DNA from 2 places in the Marinobacter liaoningensis genome. Region 2 is predicted to be linked to the other one. Evidence: predicted binding sites of a transcription regulator. Region 2 holds the regulator's gene; the other holds the start of a gene.
The links. The regulator LexA, encoded in region 2, represses DNA repair genes until DNA is damaged. The targets are predictions, from matches to a motif close to CTGTNTNNNNANACAG.

Region 1 (3,368 bases), on a different contig from region 2:
CAGCAACAGTGAAATGACCGGAGCCCTCAGGGGGTGCTGCTCAAAGCGCAGGCGAATCAGGTTCAGGAACGCCTCTGCCCGGTGCTCCGGACCGGAGGTGCGGATGCGCAGGCGGGTCGGTTCTTCGTGCCGATGATGGAGAATCAGCAGCAGGCTGTCGGTCTCCTGCTGGCGCCAGCACAGGTCCTCCTCCAGTTCTGACAGAATGCGCTGCAGCGGAAACAGCAAGCCCTGGACCTGTTCAATCTCCTGTACGAAATCCGCCTGCTGCCGGAAGTGGTGGGGTGGCTGCCAGGGGGACTGTGGGTCTAGCCGGGAACCCTGAATTTTCTGGACATGGGCCAGGGTTTCCGGGGACAGTCGGCGAGCCAGCTCTGCCGGCGGCAGGTCAAAGACCTCGCTCAGGGTGTTCAGCCCCAGCCGCTGCAGGCGGGTGCAGGTGCGGGCATCGAACTCTGCCGCCAGCAGTGGCATCTGGCCCAGGGTGCGCAGGATGTGGCCGTTGTCTGCGGTGCACTCCCCTCTACCACTGCGGGCAATCAGCCGGGCCGCCAGGGGGGTGTGGCCAATGCCGGGCCAGGCCGTCAGCTGGCGTCCATCAAGGGCCTGTTCCACGGTCTGCCAGACTGCCGGCAAGCCACCGTACAGCCGCTGCAGGCTGCCGATTTCCGCCATCAGGCCATCCGGCGGTGCCAGCACAATGTGGTCGGCATAGCGGTACAGCCAGCGGGCCTGATCCTCAAGAATCCGGGCTTCCTGCTGATGGTCTGCTCGCACCGTACCCAGCTCCGGCACCAGACTGATGGCGGTTTTCAGCCGCATGCCAGCGTACACGCCCTGATCCCGGGCACCGGGGCAGGCTTGGATCACCTTTTGCCCGGAACCTTCGACGATCACCAGTGCGCCCGCTTCCTCGCGGGACCGGCGAATATGGTCCAGCAACAGGTGCGGGAAGTGCAGGTACAACCAGAGCATGGCGATATTACCGGTTTGAAGCGGGCCAGGGACCCTGAACCACACGGGGGGCTTCGTGGAATGACAGGTCTGCCCGGTGCGACATAGCCAGGGTGCAACGTTGGCCGGGCCAGCTGCCACGGCGCTTCACGATATTGACCTTCAGGTCCTGTTGCTCGCCGGGTTCCAGCTCCAGGCGCAGGGCGGCGGGGGAGTTCTGATCGGCATAGCGGCGCTCACGGAAGAGCACACACACATTGCTGCCGGCCTCGGCGGCCAGCTGTAAACGCCGGACCTCCCGCGAGGCCAGTTTGCCCGGCCAGGCCATCACCAGACCGGTAACCGGCGAACGCAGGCAGTTTTCCAGAGTCCACAGGAAATCGCCGTCGTCGTAAGTGTGGATCATGACCACCTGATCCAGATTCACACCTTCCCGGGCCAGTGCCGGGGCATAGGGCGTATACGGCGGGTTCAGCCAGAACACGGTTTTGCCATTGTGGGAAAGCCGTTGCATCAGGGGCAGCAGCAGGTGCAGCTCGCCAATACCGGGGGTGTCCAGCAGGCATTCGCTGAGGGCACCCTTCGGCCAGCCAATGCCGCCGAGCTGGTTGTCCAGAATCTGGTAACCGGTCGGTTCCGCCGGCTGGGTGGTTTGCGTGTGCCGGTGCCCCTGCCAGACACGGGCATCCTGCATCAGCGTGTTCAGAAGCTCGCTCATGGGAAAAGTCTCAATATACTGTTTAAATATACAGTATTCTGAAAGCGGCTGGATTTCAAGGATGGCGTGAAGGCAATGCTGAGTTTTCCCAAGGAGAAGCCGGCCACAAAAAAGGGGCTGAAAGCCCCTTTTGAAAGATGGTGTCTCGGGATCAGCGAGGATGCAGCCAGCCCGGCAGCATGCTGTACGGGTCCACATGAATCTCCGGGTTGAAGTCGATGTGCTGGCTTTGCAGGCGGGGGAGCAGGGACCCATCCTTGATCTGGTCAAAGACATCGGTGCAGCCGCCAACAAACTCGCCGTTGATGAAAATCTGCGGCAGGGTGGTCCAGCCGGTTTTTTCTTTCAGTACCGCGCGTATCTGGCCACCCCGGTTGCCCTGTTGATAGGCCACCGAATCCAGATCCACCGACTTGTAGTCGATGCCATACTTCTGGAACACCTTGCGCACCGACCAACAGAACTCACACCATTCCAGTGCAAACATGACGACCGGGTGGGCCGGATCGCTGATCAGTGCTTCCACTTCCTCCACCGCTTCCGGATCCAGCTCGACCGGCTTGCTCGGAGCCGGCGGTGCCTGCGGCACGGTGATATCGAACCGGTAGTTGGGGGTGGAGCGTGACAGCGCCATTTCCTCTTCGGTCATTTCCACGGGCACATCCTCAAACAGCGGGGTGGTCAGGTAGCGCTCCCCGGTGTCTGGCAGCATGCACAGGATGTTCGAGCCTTCCGGAGCCTGTTCGGCAACCTGGAGGGCGCCGGCGAAGGTGGCACCGGAGGAGATGCCGACAAAGATCCCTTCACGGCGGGCCAGATCCCGGGCGCACTGCAGAGAATCGTTACCATTGATGGGCAGGAACTCGTCGATGTTGTGGGCCTGCATGACTTCTTCCGCGAGCTTGGGCACAAAGTCCGGTGACCAGCCCTGCATCAGGTGCGGGCGGAACATCGGGTGGCTTTCCGAGTGGTTGCCACTGGCATCCCGGGGCTGGGCAATGCCGCTGGCCAGAATCGCGGAGTTGTCCGGTTCACAGACAACAATGCGGGTGTTCGGGCTCTTGCGCTTAAGCACCCGGGACACGCCGTTGAGTGTGCCGGCGGTGCCGAAACCGGTGACCCAGTAATCGAGCCCGACGCCCTCGAAATCCTCCAGAATCTCAACTGCCGTGGTGCGTTCGTGCACGGCGGCGTTGGCCGGATTCTCGAACTGCCGGGGTTGCCACCACCCGTGTTCACGGGCCAGTTCTTCCGCCTTGGCGACCATACCGGAGCCCTTCAGGGAGGCAGGGGTGAGCACGACCTTCGCGCCCAGAAAACGCATCAGCTTGCGCCGTTCCACACTGAAGTTTTCGGCCATGGTGACCACCAGAGGGTAGCCCTTCTGGGCGCAGACCATGGCCAGCCCGATGCCGGTGTTGCCGCTGGTGGCCTCGACAATGGTTTGTCCGGGCTTCAGTTCGCCGCGGCGCTCCGCGTCTTCGATCACGCCCAGCGCCAGTCGATCCTTGACCGACCCCATGGGGTTGAAGGCTTCGACTTTGACGTAAAGATTGACCCCCTTGGGGCCAAGGTTGTTGATACGCACCGCCGGAGTACGGCCGATGGTGTCCAGGATGCTGCTGTAAAGCGTACCCATGATTCTTCTCCTCTTATGCTCTTGAGAGAAGGAAGCCCTAACCCATTTCGGGGTACG
Region 2 (3,368 bases):
CGGTAATTCAGGGCGCCATTGAGCTCTTGCTGAGGTCACGGCGCTTGTTACTGGTGATGATTGCCCGCCTCTACCAGAAACGGAGCGAGGAACCGGCAACCCTGGATGAACTGGCGGCGTTGATCGGGGAGGCCCCCAACGACATTGCCCGCCTGCGGGAACTGGAGAGCCAGCCGGGCAGCTGGTGGAACCATCTGGATCAGATGGAAGCTTCACAGAGTCGGCCACCTGTGACCCGGAAATCGGTCAGTGCAGAGAACATCATTGCGGTTTCTGCCGATACCGGGCCTGACCGCTCAGCCCAGGGCCTGCGCCGGACACTTGGCGCCATGAAAAATTTTGCCGATGACCTGGAAGAGCAGCACAGCGAGTGGTAACCAAACGCTGAGCTACTCCGGGTCTCATTAATTGAAAGGTTTACCGAATGTCACCATCATTTTTTGAAATCGTACAACTGAGCAACGGCGACTATGCGTTGCGTCGTATCGACGACGATAGCGCACCGCTTGTGAAAATTTCGTTCTCTGAGGAAGCCCGGGAAATGATGGAAGACCGGGATATGAATGTTGCCAAGGCCATGATCGCGGCGGGCATCGAGGCCGTTGGAAATGTCGCTCACGACATTGACTGGGAAGATGACGAGCTGGAAGCTGTCGACAGCCAGCAGTCCTATACCCTCCACTGATTTACAGGCCCCGGCGGCACTTGGCCGCTACTGATCAGAGCCCGGCGTTGCGTCACAGGGAAAACCGTGACGCAACCGACCTCAACGCTGGCGCAGAACGACACCATGACTGCTGCCATTGGCTGAAGCCCGCTGGAGGGCCTCAAACGCCGAATTGCCAAGCTTGCGCGTCCACATCACGACGGCATGGCAGGTACCCGCACTTAATGCCCGCTCTGCCAGTTCCTGCGCCGAATGATCCGAAGTGGACCTGAGCACCAACAGCTCGCCAGCGACAATGCCATGCATTTTCTGCCATTTGCTGACCAGGGCCTGAGGTGGATCAATCCAGGCAAGCCAGCGCTTTTCCTGATTCAGTTGCGTCAGCATTGGAAGCAGCAGCTGAAAATTCTCTACCTGACCTTCCGGCAAAATAATCTCCGTGACGTTCCCGCTAGCCGCCGTATCGGTACGATCAGGTCTGCGCCGGGCCCGAATCACAGAACGCCTCTCCGGAGCCGCAGACGGCGGTACCGCGTGGGACAACGCACCTTGCTGATAAGCCAGATTCTGGTTGAAGCTTAATTGTTCCATGATTCACCTGCTCTCAAACTATCCGTGGCAACCCGACTTGGTCAGTGAAGGTCCGACCGTCGGATTACACCCACGCCCAAACCTTCGATAAACAGTTGCTGCTCGGTAAGGTCCACCTCAATCGGGGCAAATTCGTCGTTCTCCGCAATCAGGTAAACCTTCGAACCTTCCTTCCGGAACCGCTTGACGGTCACCTCTTCTTCGCCTACACGCGCCACAACTACCTGGCCATTGTGCACATCCTGGGTCCGATGGACTGCCAATAAATCGCCATCAAGGATGCCAATGTCCTTCATGCTCATCCCGCGCACCCGCAGAAGATAATCCGCCGACGGCGAGAAAAAACTGGGCTGGAGGGTGACATGATCCTCAATGTGCTCCTGGGCGAGGATCGGACTGCCCGCAGCCACCTGGCCAATCACCGGCAACCCGAGATCTTCCTCTGCTTCCGGCAGACGTATGCCTCGACTGGCCCCCGGAACCATTTCTATGGCCCCTTTACGAGCCAGGGCACGCAGGTGCTCTTCCGCCGCATTAGCTGAACGAAAGCCCAACTCCGCGGCAATTTCCGCACGTGTGGGTGGATAACCAGTTTCATCCAGATACCGCCGGATTATTTCCAGCACCTGAGATTGCCTTGCTGTCAGCTTCATTGAGCTACTCCATCACGGGGATCCCGGGAACCGGCCTTAATGACCCTTCTGACCAGCCCTGTTTTTATATACAGTAAAATGACTATATACAGTGTTTTATCCAGTGTAAAGTCCCGCCACGTTTTTTCTGCCTGCTGCGTAAACGCGCCCGCTTCGGTGATTGTGGTAAGGTGACAAAACATGAAACTCGCGTGTTAGGGAGAGCTATGAGCCAATCGACTGGCTGCAAGATGCCGGACATTCTTAGAACCGATGACGGCAAAGAGCGCCGCGTCGGGATCGAAATTGAACTTTCCGGACTGGGGTACGATGCACTGGTGAATCTTATGGCGCGTTTCCTGGGCACCGAACCCGACCTGCAATCGCGTTATGTCACCAAGCTGGATACTGACCTGGGGTCATTCACCATTGAGCTGGACTCAGATCCGATCAAGGATCTGGACCTGACCGATGAGCGCCTGCCCGACACCATTCGGGAGCTGGGCGGTCAGGCCATGGAAGTGATTGATGCCGCAGCCGAGCGCGTTGTTCCACTTGAAATCATCACACCCCCTATCCCGTTTTCCGAAGTCCCCCGGATAGAGGCGCTTTCAGACAAGCTGCGCGAGGAAGGAGCACTCGGAAGCCGGGAAGCGATCTATTATGCTTTCGGGCTCCAGCTTAACCCGGAGTTGCCGGACCTGAAGCCGGCTACGCTGGTACGCTATTTCCAGGCCTTCGCAGCACTGTACGAGTGGCTCAAATCCCGCCACCAGCTGGACATCAGCCGCAAATTCACCACCTATATCGAACCCTGGAGCAGCCGGTATACCGATCTGTTGATGGAAGATGACTATGCACCGGATCAGGAACAGCTGATGCGGGACTACCTGGAATACAATCCGACGCGGAACCGGGCACTGGACCTCCTACCCCTGTTCGCCCACCTGGACTCAGAGCTACTGGGCCAGTATGTGGATGACCCGAGGATCAAGAGTCGCCCTACCCTGCATTACCGGCTGCCGGACTGTGACATTGATAACCCGTCGTGGCACTTTTCCAGCGTCTGGAACGACTGGGTCATTCTGGAGCAGATCGCCTCTGATGCCTCCCAACTGGCAGAGCTCCGCAGGCTCTTCCGGGAGAAGAGCAAGATCAATCTGCACAACCTGACCCACAGCTGGCTTGATACAGCCGCCGAGTGGTTACATAGCAGGGGTTATGTCTGAACCACTTGGAACCGGAGATGAACAGCCCGGACTGACCATCGGTATCAGCGGTCCGGCACGAAAAGGCACTGCACATCGCCTCATCAGCCTCGGCATCAGGTTGCAGGGGGGGCGCACCCACTATATTCGCCCCGGGTCGCGAACGGATGTGTCTCTGCTGGATGGGCTCGTCCTGTCCGGGGGAACCCATGTGCATCCAGAGCACTACAATCAGCAACCGATGGTCACCGCGAACTATGACCGGGAACG

Region 1: imuA (translesion DNA synthesis-associated protein ImuA) is a predicted target of LexA. The motif match lies at 1,691-1,706, and genes of this name have one in related genera.

Annotation. Positions count from the first base shown of each region.
Region 1 covers NZ_JAHXKI010000007.1:99,730-103,097, forward strand. Annotated here, with positions in the region: gene KZO34_RS18455 (Y-family DNA polymerase) at 1-975, opposite strand, end outside; gene imuA (translesion DNA synthesis-associated protein ImuA) at 983-1,672, opposite strand; gene cysK (cysteine synthase A) at 1,824-3,311, opposite strand.
Region 2 covers NZ_JAHXKI010000002.1:289,089-292,456, forward strand. Annotated here, with positions in the region: gene KZO34_RS03620 (DUF6586 family protein) at 1-377, shown strand, start outside; gene KZO34_RS03625 (hypothetical protein) at 425-685, shown strand; gene KZO34_RS03630 (cell division inhibitor SulA) at 767-1,258, opposite strand; gene lexA (transcriptional repressor LexA) at 1,300-1,911, opposite strand; gene KZO34_RS03640 (amidoligase family protein) at 2,118-3,119, shown strand; gene KZO34_RS03645 (gamma-glutamyl-gamma-aminobutyrate hydrolase family protein) at 3,112-3,368, shown strand, end outside.